DNA from 3 places in the Stenotrophomonas sp. 169 genome. Region 1 is predicted to be linked to each of the others. Evidence: predicted binding sites of a transcription regulator. Region 1 holds the regulator's gene; each other region holds the start of a gene.
What was found. Region 1 encodes FliA, which starts transcription of late flagellar genes. Its sites were predicted from a motif close to TAAAGTTTNNCNNNCNNNGGCCGATAA; they were not measured.
Positions count from the first base shown of each region.

Region 1 (5,015 bases):
CATGGCTTCGAATACCTTCGACGCGGCCAGGTCTTTGTGTTCCTGGCTGCTCAGTTCGATCTCCAGCATGTGCCGGATGGTTTCCGGCTCCACGCCATCCACCAGCAACTGCAGCCCCTTGCGCAGGAACGGATCGCTCTGCGCGTCGACCTGCGCCTCCAGACCCAGCAAGCCTTGGCGGCGCGCGATGTTGCTCCATTCCACGATCTGCGTGATCAGCTGGCGGCGGTCGCTCTGCGGCGGGCGGATGACCCAACGCACGATCTTGAAGGCGTGCTTGAACACTGCCGGCGCGGTATGCAGCAGGATCGAGGCAAGGGTGCCGACGATGACGATGACGAACGCGGCAGGCGACCACAACGACGCCAGGCCGGCGCCCTTGAGGATGCTGCCCCCCACCAGAGATGCCAAGGCGAGGAAGAGTCCGATGAGGCTGAGTCTGTCCATGGATCGGTTATCGGCCTGTAGCGGGGTGACTTGAGGTGGTGGCCAGGGAGTGGCCGACCGGCGTCACAGTTTTCATCCGTCGTGCGGGCTGCGAAGGCCGTCCACATCCAGGATCAGGGCCATGCGTCCATCGCCGATCAGGGTCGCCCCGGCATAACCACGCAGCCCGCGCAGGGCCTTGGGCAGCGGTTTGATGACGACCTCTTCGCGGCCCCGCACCTGGTCCACGACCAGGCCGAAGCGGGTCTCGCCCGCCTGCAGCACGACGATGGTCAGCAGGTGCGACGGTGCCGGTTCCACGTCCAGCCAGTGGCGCAGGTCCACCAGGGCCAGGGTGTGCGACAGGCGATCAAGCACGGCGCGTCCATCGAACCAGCCGAGGGACGTGGCCGGTGCATGCAGCACCTCCAGCACGCGTGCCAGCGGCAGGGCGTACACATCCTCGCCGGCCTGTACCAGCAGGGTCGGCAGAATGGCCAGGGTGAGCGGCACGCGGATCATGAAGCGGCTGCCGCGGCCCAGTTCGGACTGGATCTGGATCTGTCCGCTGAGTTCGCGGATGCGCGACTGCACCACGTCCATGCCCACGCCGCGGCCGGAGATGTCGGTGACCTCGGCCTTGGTCGAGAAGCCCGGCAGGAACACCAGGTGCAGGCATTCTTCGCTGCTCAGGCGGGCAGCGGCCTCCGGATCGATCAGGCCCTTCTCGCGCGCCTTGGCACGCAGTTTCTCCGGGTCGATGCCCGCGCCGTCGTCCTGCACTTCGATGCTGACGTAGTCGCCTTCCTGCTGCGCGGACAAGCGCACGTGGCCGCTGCGGGGCTTGCCCTGTGCCTCACGCAGGTCGGGCATCTCCACGCCGTGGTCGATGGCATTGCGCACCAGATGCACGAGCGGATCGGCCAGTGCCTCGACCAGGTTGCGGTCCAGTTCGGTTTCGGCGCCGAACAGTTCCAGTTCCACTTCTTTGTTCAGCGAGCGCGCGACATCGCGCGCCACTTTCGGGAAACGCGAGAAGACCTTGCCCACCGGCTGCATGCGGGTGCGCATGACCGCCGACTGCAGACGCGCGGTCGCGATGTCCAGCGTGGACACGGCGCGATCAAGCTCTTCGTCGCGCAAACGCACGCGCAGGGTCTTCAGGCGGTTGCGCGACAGCACCAGTTCGCCGATCAGGTTGACGATGGCATCCAGGCGCTTGGTGTCCACGCGCACGGTGTGTTCGGCCTCGGCCAGCGGCTTGGCGGGCTTGGGCGTGGGGGCGGCGACAGGGCGCTTCGGCGGCGGGGCCGCCTGTGCAACGGGCGCCTGCTGCGCGAGTGTACTGCCCGGCACAGCGCCGCCATGCAGCTGGTCCAGCAAGGCCTCGAACTCGTCCTCGCTGATCATGCCATCGTCGGCCTTGGGCGCGACCGCCGTGGGCGCGGCGCCGCCATGCAACTGGTCGAGCAGGGCCTCGAACTCATCGTCGCTGATCATTTCCGAACCGGCGTCATTGCCGGCCAGCGGGGCCGACGCGGCAGGCGAGGGGGCCACGCCGACATCGAACTGGGCGATCAGGTCCGGCGGGGCATGGCCCGGTTCTTCGCCGGCCGACACCGCATCCAGCATCGCCTGCAGATAGTCCAGCGATTGTTGGCCTGCATCGAAGTGATGCGGCTGCAGCGTGGCCTGTCCGGAGCGCGCCAGGCCGAGGGTTTCCTCGGCGGCATGGCACAGCTCCACCATGGCGTGGATGCCGAGGAAGCCGGCACCGCCTTTCAGCGTGTGGTATCCCCGGAACACCGCATTGAGCTGGGGGCTGTCCTGCGGGTCCTGCTCCAGGGTGACCAGCTGCTCGCCGAGACGATCCAGGATTTCCTGCGCCTCGATGATGAAGTCCGCAGCGATGTCGTCGGCGATTCCACTCATGCTCAGAGCCCCAGGTCGGACAGCAGGTCGTCGGCGTCCAGCTGGGACACCGCGTGGCGATCCACGCCGGCCACGGCCGGTCCGGCCAGCGCCGGCTCAGTGCGGCCCTGCTGGCGCGATGCCTGCAGTTCCGGCGGCAGGCCCAGGGCACCGAAGCCTTCATGTACGCGACGCACGATGCCCACCACCCGGCGGATGATCTGGCCGGTCAGGTCCTGGTAACTCTGGGTCAGCGCGATCTCGGTCAGGTTGTGGCGGATACGCTCGAGTGCCTGCTGCTGCTCCAGTGCAGGCAGCGCCTCCTCGCCCAGGCGGGCGGTCAGGGCACGGCATTCCTCGGTCAGATCCAAGGTGCGGTGGGTGGCCTGCTCGGTCATCGTGACCACGTGGTCCAGGCGCGCACACGCATCGTCGAGCTCTTCGGCATCGGCGTCGTGGCCCACGGTGGGCAGTTCTCCCAGCGCCTGGCCCAGCTCGCGGGCCAACCGTGACAGGCCGGCCATCATCGGCTGGGTGCGTGCCGCCGCCAGCGCATCGATCTGCACACGCCAGCCGGCTTCATCGCCGGTTTCCAGTGCGGCCAATGCTTCCTGCAGGCGCTGCACCAGCCACGCCTTGTCCATGGCGACGTCCATCAAGCGCTCGCCGCCAGGCGTTCGAAGATCTTGCCCAGTTTTTCCTGCAGCGTCTGTGCGGTGAAGGGCTTGATGATGTAGCCGTTCACGCCGGCCTGTGCCGCCTCGATGATCTGCTCGCGCTTGGCTTCGGCGGTCACCATCAGCACCGGCAGGGTCTTCAGCTTGGCGTCGGCACGGATGGCCTTCAGCAGCTCGATGCCGGTCATGACCGGCATGTTCCAGTCGGTCACCACGAAGTCGAAGGACTGGCTCTGCAGCAACGCCAGCGCGGCATGCCCATCCTCGGCCTCGGCGGTGTTGCTGAAGCCCAGGTCGCCCAGCAGGTTCTTGACGATGCGACGCATGGTCGAGAAATCGTCGACGATCAGGATGCGCATGTTCTTGTTCAAAGCTTCATTCCTCTTGGGTACTTATGCTTCCAGGCCCGCGTCAACGGCCTCGAAGGCTTTCAGTCGGCCACGCAGGCGCAATACCGCCTGGCCATGGATCTGGCAGACCCGCGACTCGCTCACACCGAGCACTGCGCCGATCTCTTTAAGGTTCAATTCCTGTTCGTAGTACAGCGACAGCACCAGCTGTTCGCGCTCGGGCAGGTGGCCGATGGCCTTGCCCAGCTCGCTGCCGAACTGGCTGCGCTCCAGCACCTGCTGCGGGGTGGGTCCGCCTTGGGCGACGGTATCCAGCTCGCCCTGGTCTTCGATGCGCGATTCCAGGCTCAGCACCTGGCCGCGCGAGGCATCTTCCATCAGCCGGAGGTATTCCGGCAGCGGGATGTCCATCGCCGCGGCCACTTCGGTGGCCGATGCGGCGCGACCTGTGGTCTGCTCCAGGCGACGGATGGTCGAGGCGGCATCGCGGGCGCGGCGGTGCACCGAGCGCGGCACCCAGTCGCCGCGACGGATCTCATCGATCATCGAACCGCGGATGCGGATCGAAGCATAGGTTTCAAACGAGGCCCCCTGGTCGGCGTCGTAGCTGCGCGACGCTTCCATCAGGCCCATCATGCCGGCCTGGATCAGGTCATCGATTTCGACGCTGGCGGGCAGTCGCGCGGCCAGGTGGTGGGCGATGCGCCGCACCAGGTCCGAATGCTGCGCGATGCACTCGGTTGCGGCCGTGCGCTGCACCTCGCGGTATTGAGCGGCGCCTTTCATGCCACCACCCCCCGCTGCTTGAGGATGCGTTCGAGGAAGAACTCCACGCCACCGCGCGGCTCCGTCGGTGCCTGCCAGCGCGCGGTGCGGCGGGCGATCTCGTTGATCGCCAGCGCCGACGGGCTGGACGGATAGGCTTTCACCACCGGCTGCTGGCGCTGCACGGACATGCGCAGCCAGTCATCCTGCGGCACGCAGCCGAGGTAGTTCAACGAGACATCGGCGAGGAATTTCTCGCAGACCCGGCTGAGTTTTTCATACAGCACGCGCCCTTCGTTGGGGTCGCGCACCATGTTGGCCACCACCTGGATGCGATCCACGCCGCGTTCGCGCGACAACACCTTGATCAGCGCGTAGGCATCGGTGATCGAGGCCGGCTCATCGCAGACCACCACCACGGTGTCCTGCGCGGCCTGGCAGAAGGTCAGCACGCCGTCGGTGATGCCGGCGGCCGTGTCGACCACCATCACGTCCAGGTCGCGCTCCAGCTCGGAGAACACGTTGACCAGGCCGACGTGCTCGGCCGGTGCCAGCTCGGCCATGTGCCGCCGACCGGATGCAGCCGGAACCACCAGCACGCCGTTGGGGCCCTCGATGATGACTTCTTCCAGCGTGCAGCGCCCGGCAATCAGGTCGGCCAGGGTGAACTCCGGCTTCAGGCCGAGGATCACGTCGATGTTGGCCAGGCCGAGGTCGGCATCCAGCAGCAGCGTGCGTTTGCCCATGCCAGCGAGCGCCACGGCCATGTTGGCCGAAACGTTCGTCTTGCCCACGCCGCCCTTGCCGCCGGTGACGGCGATGGTGCGGACCGGGCCCAGCGGCTGGCTGCGGGTGGCCGACAACGGGAAGGTCGTGGTCAGCTTGG
Region 1 is NZ_CP061204.1:2,322,887-2,327,901, reverse strand. Features, by position in the region: gene ICJ04_RS10020 (flagellar motor protein) at 1-447, opposite strand, end outside; gene ICJ04_RS10015 (chemotaxis protein CheA) at 520-2,358, opposite strand; gene ICJ04_RS10010 (protein phosphatase CheZ) at 2,361-2,993, opposite strand; gene cheY (chemotaxis response regulator CheY) at 2,993-3,385, opposite strand; gene ICJ04_RS10000 (RNA polymerase sigma factor FliA) at 3,407-4,150, opposite strand; gene ICJ04_RS09995 (MinD/ParA family protein) at 4,147-5,015, opposite strand, start outside.

Region 2 (5,015 bases), 310 kb from region 1:
TCGGCGAGGCATTGGCCGCGGCGGCCGTGGATTCGATTGGTGGCACGGCCAGCGGCGAGCTGCTGGGCCTGCTCGGCGAGGGCGGCACATTGGTGTCGTTTGGTTCGATGACCGGCGAACCGATGCAGATCCCGTCGGGCGATGTGATCTTCAAGCAGGCCACCGTCAAAGGCTTCTGGGGCAGCAAGGTCAGCCAGGCGATGGCCGTGGACGACAAGAAGCGGCTGGTGGGCGAACTGCTGAAGCGCGCGGCGGCGGGCGAGCTGCAGTTGCCGGTGCAGGCGGTGTTCTCGTTGGATGACATTGCCGACGCGGCAGCGGCCAGTCTGGCGTCCGGGCGCACCGGCAAGGTGCTGCTGCGCCCGTAATCGCGTCTGTCTCGCCGAGCATGGCGCGGCGCTACCGTCTCCGGGAGCTGTGATAGCGCCGAGCCATGCTCGGCGAGCGCACCGCGCGGCGCATCCTGCGCTACGCCCGCTGGCCGTCAGCCCGGAAACCTCACGCCGGTTCGGCGACTACACGCCTGGGCACGTTCGCCGTGCCAGCGGTACCGCGCAGGCGGAAGATCGCCACCGCCTGTTGCAGTTCGTGCGACTGCTCTTCCAGCGAACGCGCGGCCGCGTTCGCCTCTTCCACCAGGGCCGCATTCTGCTGGGTAGCTTCGTCCATCTGCACCACGGTCTGGCTGACCTGTTCGATGCCCGCGCTCTGTTCCTGCGAGGCGGCGGAGATCTCGGCCATGATGTCGGTCACCCGGTGCACCGAGCTGACGATTTCCTGCATCGTGCTGCCCGCCTGCCGTACCAGCGTCGCGCCCTGCTCCACCTGCTCCACGGAGTCATCGATCAGGCCCTTGATCTCGCGCGCGGCCGTGGCCGAACGCTGCGCCAACGCACGCACCTCGGTTGCGACGACGGCAAATCCCCGCCCCTGCTCGCCCGCCCGTGCCGCTTCCACGGCCGCGTTGAGCGCCAGGATGTTGGTCTGGAAGGCGATGCCATCGATCACCGAAATGATCTCGGCGATGCGCCGCGACGACACTTCGATGCCACTCATCGTCTGCACCACCTGCGCCACCACCTCGCCGCCCTGTGACGCTACCCCGGCCGTGCCCTGCACCAGCTGGTTGGCCTGGCGCGCATGGTCGGCGTTCTGGCGCACGGTGGAGGTCAGCTCTTCCATCGACGCCGCCGTTTCTTCCAGACTGGCAGCTTGCTGTTCGGTGCGCTGCGACAGGTCATCGTTGCCCGCCGCGATCTCGCCGGCCGCCGTGTTGATCATCGCACTGGCCTGCTGGATGCCGCCGACGATGCGTGTCAGCTGTTCCACCGTGGTATCTGCATCACGGCGCATCTGCGCGAAGACGCCGTGGAAATCGCCCTCCATCCGCGCCGTCAGGTCACCGCGGGCGATCGCCTGCAGCAGCCGCGAAAGCTCCGCCAGGTTGGCGTCAGTGGTCTGCATGAGGGTGTTGAGCCCTTCCACCATGCCGCGGAAGTCATGCGAGAAGCGCGAAGCATCGCCACGCTGGGTGAAGTCACCCGCCGCCGCGGCGTGCGCCAACTGCAGGATCTGTGTGTTGATGGCCTGCAGGTTGGCCTTGGTATCGCGCATGGCAGCGCTGATCAGTGCTTTCTCGCCCGGCAGGTCTTCCATGTCCGCACTCATGTCGCCCACGGCGTAGCAGGCCATCACCTGCACCAGGCGCTGCTGCACCGCCACGTGGCCGGCCACCAACGCGTTGGTACCGGCGATCATGCGACCGTACTCACCGGGGAATGCCGCCGCGTCCAGCCGGTAGCTGATCTGTCCCTCATCATGCCGCTCGGCCAGTTCCGACTGGGCAGTGATGACGGCGCGCAGCTGGTCCTGCATGCTGCCCATCGCGCCCAGCAGGCGCCCCACTTCATCATCACGCACCACGCTGATGCGGCTGTCCAGCTTGCCTTCGGCAACGGCCGCCGAGACATGCTCCGCCTCCGCCAGCGGCTTCAAGACCAGCCGCTGCAGCAACAGATACAGCGCGGCGCTCAGCAGCAACGCCGACAACAGGCCCACGGCCACGATCACCCACAGCAGTTCCCGGGCCTGCGCCATCACGTGCGAGGCAGGCACCGAAATACCCAGCGCGAAGACCTGCGGCGCAGAGCCCACGCGCAGCGGCACGAACACCTGCAGCTCTTTTTCACCATTGAAGTCGACCTCACCGCTCACCGTTTCCCCCTTGGCCACGGCGGCCAGCATCGCGCGGGTGGCGGCATCGTCGCGGACCTTGCCGACGTCCGCTGCGTTGCGGCTGGCCATCACCGAACCGGCCGGCGACAGCAGCGTGGCATGCCCCACGTCCATCGGGCGCATCGCGGCGATGCGCGCCTGCAGCGCGGCCAGGGTGAAGTCGACGGTCACCACACCCAGATAGCGATCGCCTTCGAGGATCGGCGTCGCCACCGTGGTCATCAAGGTGTCTTTGCCGGCCACGGGGTAGTAATACGGCTCCACCACGGCCTGGGCGCGGGTCTCGCGCGGCTTGAGGTTCCAGTCGCCGTCACCGGGCTTCTCGTAGTCCCTCAACGGTTCGCGCACCAGGGTACCGCTCTGCCAGGCCCACCACGTCATGAAGCGACCGCTGTCATCGTGGCCCTCGCTGCCGACGAAGTCCGCATCCTTGCCATCGAACGCGTCCGGCTCCCACAGCGTGCCCATGCCGAGCCATTGCGGATGCGCCTCGAGCTGGGCCCGGATCACCGCGTCGGCGGCCGTCCGGTCCAGGCTGCCCAAGGTGCGCTGCACGCGGAAGCTGTTGGCCAGTGACGTGCCGGTGTCGGCAGCCACTGCGATCTCGGCGGCGATGCGCTGCGCTTCCTGGCCGGACAGGTCCTTCAGCCGTGCCTGGGCGCTTTCCAGCAGCGCATCACTGCTGCGCCAGTAGCTGATGACGGCGGTGAAGCCGAAGCAGGCCAGGGCCAGCAGGCCGGTGCCCAGCATCAGGCGGCGGGCCACGCTGGGTCGGCGGGGGGAGCGGGGTGAGGGGGAGACGGCGCGCATCGTGAGGCTCGGAAGGGGGGCGGACAGCCTCTCTATCGACCTGCGTGGCACTTTCTTGACCATCTTCGGCGCTGCCGGCATCCCGCCGAGCGTGGCTCGGCGCTACAACGGCCTCCCGCTTCGGCGCTGCCGGCATCCCGCCGAGCGTGGCTCGGCGCTACAACGGCATCCCGCTTCGGCGCTGGCGGCATCTCGCCGAGCGTGGCTCGGCGCTACAACGGCCTCCCGCTTCGGCGCTGCCGGCATCCCGCCGAGCATGGCTCGGCGCTACAACGGCCTCTCGCAGAATCGTGGCGCGAACCGCGCGCCGGGGGCGGTAGCGCCGAGCCATGCTCGGCGAGCGCGCCGCGCGGCGCTCCCGGCGGCACGCTGCCCTGCCCGCACCCCGCACCCCGTGGCGCGTCAGCGGCTCAGGTGCAGGAACTGCACGTGCCGCTCGTACTGGCTGATGATGTCGTTGATGATCTGCTCGCGGCTGTAGTCCACCAGGTCGTAGTCCTGGCTGCCTTCGTACAGGTGCACCTCGGCGCGGTAGTAGCGACTGTTGCGTGCCTGGTGCGAGGCGAAGGACGGTACCCGGTAGCCGGTCAGGATGACCCGGTACTGGAAATCCTGCTGCTCACCGTGGTCCACCGCCAGCTCCATGTCACCCGAGTCGAAGCGGGTCGAGACGTCCCAGCCCTGCCCGCGCAGCTGCTCGGCTACATCCTCCATCGCCGGCTTCACATCGTCATCCATGAAGCGGTAGACCTGGTCGCGCACCGGGAAGTTGACCGCCTGCCCCAGCCGCTGGCGCCAACCCTGATGGTGCCTGCTGGCTCCGACCAGCGGCGAGGCACGGTACTGCAGCGCCCGCTTGCGATGGCCCTCATCGGCGAATGACCGCATCAGCCCCCACATCATCAGCAGCAGCACGGCGGAGAACGGCAGCGAAGCCAGCACCACCGCTGACTTCAGGGCGTCCATGTTGCCGGCCAGCAGCAGGCCCGCGGTGACCACGGCGGTCACTGCGCCCCAGAACACGCGCAGCCAGCGTGGGCCATCGTCTTCCGGCGCACCCCCGTGCGAGGACAGGGTCGACAGCACCACCGCACCGGAGTCGGCCGAGGTGACGAAGAAGATGAAGCTCACGAACACCGTCACCGCGATCACCACCCGGCTCCACGGATACGTGTCCAGCAGGGCGTACAGTACGGTCGGCGGGTCATCGATGGCCAACTGCGCCAACTGCGATTGTCCGTGATGCAGGACCTGGTCCAGTGCGCTGTTGCCGAAGATGGACAGCCACGCCAGCGTGAAGCCCAGCGGAATCAGCAGCACCCCGAACACGAACTGGCGGATGGTGCGGCCACGCGAGATACGCGCGATGAACAGGCCCACGAACGGCGACCAGCCGATCCACCACGCCCAGTAGAACACCGTCCAGTTGCCCATCCAGCCGGGTCGTCCGCCGTAGGCGTAGACATCGAAACTCTTGCCGACCACGCTGCCCAGATAGTCACCGACGTTCTGCATCAACGTGCCGAGCAGGTACTGGGTCGGCCCGGCAAACAGCATGAACAGCACCAGCGCGATCGCCAGCAGCATGTTGACGTTGGACATCAGGCGGACGCCCTTCTCCACGCCGGTCACGGCCACCGCGACCGCGGCACCCATCATCACCACGACCAGGGTGATCTGCACCCAATGCGCATGCGGGACATCGAACAGGTGCGACAGGCCGGCATTGAGGTGCAGCACGCCGAACCCCATGTCCGCGCCCAAGCCGAACACCGTGGCCACGATCCCCAGGGCATCCACGGTATAGCCGATCGGCCCGTTGATGCGGTTGCCGATCAGCGGATACAGCGCCGAGCGCAGGGCCAGCGGAAGGTTGTGCCGGTAGGCGAAGTAGGCCATCGCCATCGCCGCCAGGGCGAACACGCCCCAGCCGTGCAGGCCCCAGTGCAGGAACAGCACCGACATGGCCT
Region 2 is NZ_CP061204.1:2,014,811-2,019,825, reverse strand. Features, by position in the region: gene ICJ04_RS08675 (zinc-binding dehydrogenase) at 1-368, shown strand, start outside; gene ICJ04_RS18500 (methyl-accepting chemotaxis protein) at 499-3,045, opposite strand; gene betT (choline BCCT transporter BetT) at 3,448-5,015, opposite strand, start outside.
Region 2: ICJ04_RS18500 (methyl-accepting chemotaxis protein) is a predicted target of FliA. The motif match lies at 3,078-3,104, and genes of this name have one in related genera.

Region 3 (5,015 bases), 880 kb from region 1:
GGTCTGCCGCACGGCCGCGGTCAGGCCCTGCATCGATACGGCGGTTTCCTCCAGCGACGCTGCCTGCTGCTCGGTTCGCCGTGCCAGGTCATCGTTGCCTTCCGCGATCTCGCCTGCGCCCATCGCGACCGCATCCGCGGACGCCTTGATCCGCCCGATCATGCCGGCTATCGACTCCACCAGCAGGTTGATCCCTTGGCAAAGCTCGCCGATCGCGCCGCGCTTGCCGTTGAGGTCGATGCGGCGACTCAGGTCACCGCCCTGCGCGGCAGCGACCACGTCCCGCGTCTGGTCCACCGCCTGCTGCAGTGCCTGTGACTCCATCACCTGCGCCGTGATATCGCTTGCGTACTTGACCACCTTGAACGGCCGCCCATCCATGTCATGGATCGGGTTGTACGAGGCCTGGATCCACACCTCACGGCCGCCCTTGCCAAACCGACGATAGCGTCCCGCATCGTATTCGCCGCGCCCGAGTTTCTCCCAGAACTGGCGGTATTCGGCACTCTGGGCATAAACGGGGTCGGCGAACATGGAATGATGTTTGCCGCGTATCTCATCGAGCGAGTAGCCCGTGGTCTCCAGGAAGTTCTCGTTGGCGGTCTCGATACGCCCGTCCAGGCTGAACTCGATGACCGCCTGCGATTTGTTGATCGCGGCAAGCTGGCCCGCGACATCTGCGGCACGTTGCCGTTCTTCCGTGATGTCAGTGGCGAACTTCACCACTTTGCAGGGCGCGCCCTTGCTGTCGAAGACCGGGTTGTAGGACGCCTGGATCCATATTTCACGCCCGCCTTTGCCCACCCGCCTGTACTGACCCGTATCGACGTCGCCACGGCCCAGCTTCTCCCAGAAGGCTTTGTACGCTGCACTGCGCGCCTGCTCCGGCTCCATGAACATGGAATGGTGCCGGCCCTGGATCTCTTCCATCGTGTAGCCGAGGGTCGCCAGCACGTTGGCGTTGGCTTTCAGCACGGTGCCATCCAACCCGAACTCGATGACCGCCTGTACCCGGTGCAGTGCATCGACCTGCGCCTGCAGGTCCTGGTCCCTGCGCGCCGCCGCGTCCGCCGCCGCGTGCCGGGTGGCGGACGGTCGAAACAGAAAGGCAGAGAGGCGTGCGGGTACCCGGGTACCGACAGATGGGCTGGGCATTGCAGGGTCCTCGGGTCCAACAGGCTGAAGGGCTGGGCCGTGCAGATACACGGCAGGGCGACGCGGTGGCGTGGGGACGAACGAAGGCCGCAGCAGGGAGAGCAGAATGCTGCGAAGTTTGTAACGGCAGTTCGCAGATTACCTTGAGGATTAACTTTGAGACCCCGGTCACGATTATCGAGATATCCGAGAAATCAGTTTCTCACTGCATGCCCTGTTCCGCCCCTTACGCGTTGACGTCGACCACCGTGCGGCCCTGCACGCGCCCTTGCAACACGTCCGCCGCCAGTCCGGGAACGTCCGCCAGGCCGATCATCCGGGTGGTGCGGGCAAGCTTGTGCAGGTCCAGATCCGTGGCCAGTCGCGCCCAGGCCTGCTCGCGCGCGGCGTACGGCGCATTGACCGAGTCGATGCCAGCCAAGGTCACATTGCGCAGGATGAAGGGCAACACCGAACCTGGTAGATCCGCCCCCTGCGCCAGCCCGAACGCCGCCACGACGCCGCGATAGCGGATCTGGGCCAGCACATTGGCAAGCGTATGGCTGCCAACGGCATCAATGGCGCCGGCCCAGCGCTCCTTCGCGATGGGCGCTCCCGGCGCCGACAGCGTGGCGCGGTCGATGATCTCAGCGGCACCGAGTTCCTTCAGATACTCCGCTTCCTGCAGGCGCCCTGTCGACGCCACGACGCGATAACCGAGCCGGGACAACAGCGCGATCGCGATGGACCCGGCCCCGCCATTCGCCCCCGTCACCAGCACGTCGCCGTGGTCGGGCGTCAATCCACCGTGTTCCAGCGCCAGCACGGACAGCATCGCCGTATAGCCGGCCGTTCCGATCGCCATCGCATCCTGCGTGGAAAATGCCTCGGGGACCTTGACCAACCATTCCCCGGGTACGCGCGCTTTCTGTGAAAAACCGCCATGGTGGGTCTGGCTCAATCCCCAGCCGTTGACCAGTACGCGGTCACCCGCCGAGAAACCGGCATGGCCGGAGCTCTCCACGATGCCCGCCAGGTCGATGCCGGGAATCAACGGGAACTTACGGATCACCGGGGACCGTCCACTCAGGGCCAGCGCATCTTTGTAATTGACCGTCGAATACTCCACGGCAACGGTGACGTCACCGGGCATCAGGTCGTGGTCCTGTAGATCGACGATTTCAGTGTTGATGGTGTCGTTGTGTTGGCTGGCAAGCAGCGCTCTGAAACGCATGGGGATCTCCGGAGATGTGGGACCAGACGAGAGGGCGACTGCCCGCTGGACTGAGCAGAAACGACGGGATTCGCCTGGCCGGCACGTACAGTACGCCCACCCCAGAGCGTGCAGTGCGCGGCGTTATCCCCCTGTTACCGCGTCGTCCCATTGCGCGAGATGCAGCAGCACGCCCGCCGGGTCCCACACGTAGGTCACCACCGCCCCGTAAGGCTCAGCCCTCGGCGGCGCGACCCTTGCCTTGGGAAACGCGCCGGTAGCCAAGACATCCCGCACCGCAGTGAAACAAGCCGAAGCGTCCTCGACCGACACGTGGAGCATGGTGTTCTCGGCCCATTCCTTGGCGTAGTGTCCCTGCACGTAGAAACGCGATTCGCCTAGCCTGAACAGCACCAGGTCCGCACTGGACCACTCCAACACGCACCCCAACGCGGTGTAGAACGCCTGCGATATCGCGAAATCCTGTGCAGGAAGGAAGGTGCGCACGTCACGTGCCTGAAGGTTGATCATGTTTCGCCTCATCTGGCTTTAACCAATGATTGGTAGCGTCGAGCGTTGCTCGGCGAGCGTAGCGGAATCTTCACCTCAAGCGCCAAGCGACTCTGCATTCCACCGGAGCGCATCAACCAGCAGCGTGAATGCCAACGAGTTCTGGCGACGGCTCGGGAAGTAGAGGTGGAATCCGGGAAACGGCGGACACCAGTCACCCATTGCACGCACCAGTCGCTTGGTCTCAAGCGCCTCCGCCACGATCAGGTCGGGCACGCAGGCCAGACCGCGGCCCTGCAACGCGGCCTGCACGATCAGGCGGACGCTGCTCAGGGTCAACCGACCCGCTACCTGCACGTTCACGCTGCGGCCCGCTCTCTCGAACTCCCACGCATACAGCCCGCCCTGCGTCAGCAGCCGCATGTTGATGCAATCGTGCGCGGTGAGATCCTGTGGGGCGCGTGGCACGCCGTGCCGCCTGAAGTACCCCGGCGTGCCCACCACCGCCATGCGCAGCGGCGGTGTGATGGGCACCGCAATCATGTCCTTGGCCACCTGCTCGCCCAGCCGCACGCCGGCATCAAAGCCCTCGGCCACGATGTCGGTCAGGCCGGACTGGTCTGCGATCTCCACCTCGATGTCGGGGTACGCGTCCATCAGGGCCGCCACTTTGGGCCACAACACGAGCTCGCTGGCAGGGTCGCTGCTGTTGATCCGCAGTCGGCCACTGGGTCTGTCACGCAGCTCACCCAGATCGTGGATCGCCGTGTCTATGCTCGCGAAATGCGGTCCCACCTGCGCCAGCAGTCGCACGCCTGCCTCGGTCGGGGTGACGCTGCGGGTGGTGCGGGTCAGCAGGCGGATGCCCAACCGCTGCTCAAGCATGCGCACCGTGTAGCTCAACGCCGCCTGCGAAACACCCAGCTGGGCTGCCGCACGGGTAAAGCTGCGCTCTTGGGCCACCACCATCAGCGCCCGTAGGTCGTTGTAGTGCTCGCGCCGCATGATCGCCCCATTGATAAGCTGTGTTTATGACTCTATTCGTCGCCAGCCGGTTTATCCAGATAAAGAAGCGGGGCACCCTAGGCCTGCGGTGATCTGCAGGGAATGCGCTGAATGCACGGAATGCACTGGTGGAGCCGACTTCAGTCGGCCGCATTGGCGAAGGCAGCCGACTGAAGTCGGCCCTACCGGCGGAGCTGCAGCCGACTGAAGTCGGCTCTACCAGGGCGAAGGCAGCCGCCAGAAGACCGACCCCGCCCCCTTCCACGGATGACACCATGAGCACCCAGCATGTACTTTCCCCCCGCCAAAAGGCCATCCTGCCCATCGCCGCGTTCACCATGGCCGGTGATCTGCAACGGCTGGACGATGCACTTCGAACCGGCCTGGAGGCAGGACTGACCATCAATGAGATCAAAGAGATCCTTGGCCAGCTGTATACCTATGCAGGCTTCCCGCGCGCCTTGAATGCGCTCGGCACCTTCATGAAGGTGGTCGATGAGCGCAAGGCACAGGGCATCACCGACGTGGAGGGAGATGCACCCGGCCCCCTGCCGGCCCCTGAGCGCATGCTGGAGGTGGGCACTGCGAACCAGACCACGCTGTCGAGCCAACCGGTCACCGGTCCGCTGTTCGCGTTCTCGCCGCAGATTGACCGGTACCTCAAGGAACACCTGTTCGGCGCGGTCTTCGCCCGCGACAATCTCCCTTGGCGCGACCGGGAGCTTGCCACCGTTGCGGCACTGTCCGCCCTCGCGGGCGCGGAATCACAGGTGCAGTCGCACATGCGCATAAGCCGCAACGTGGGACTCAGCGAAGTGCAGTTGCAGGGTGTAGTTGATGCACTCCGCGAAGAGGTCGGTACCGATGCTGCAGCGCGTGCCGACAGCGCACGCCGGCAGAGCCTGGCCGACTAGATGTCTTGCCCTCCAATAAACGGAATATCGTCATGATGGGATGGAATGCGCTGATGCTCGCGTCACTGGCTTTTGCTGCCGGCGACGCTGCTGCCCAGCCTGTGGTGCGGTTGTTCGAGCTGCAGACCGATCCGCTGCAGCAGGACGCCTTCGACGCCGCGGGCAGGCAGAACATGGCCGCATCGCTCGCCTCGGAGCCGGGCGTACTGGCGATCCACACGGCAGCCGACAGTCGTCAG
Region 3 is NZ_CP061204.1:3,199,344-3,204,358, forward strand. Features, by position in the region: gene ICJ04_RS13860 (methyl-accepting chemotaxis protein) at 1-1,155, opposite strand, end outside; gene ICJ04_RS13865 (MDR family oxidoreductase) at 1,382-2,368, opposite strand; gene ICJ04_RS13870 (hypothetical protein) at 2,492-2,878, opposite strand; gene ICJ04_RS13875 (LysR family transcriptional regulator) at 2,954-3,862, opposite strand; gene ICJ04_RS13880 (carboxymuconolactone decarboxylase family protein) at 4,138-4,776, shown strand; gene ICJ04_RS13885 (antibiotic biosynthesis monooxygenase) at 4,809-5,015, shown strand, end outside.
Region 3: ICJ04_RS13860 (methyl-accepting chemotaxis protein) is a predicted target of FliA. The motif match lies at 1,276-1,302, and genes of this name have one in related genera.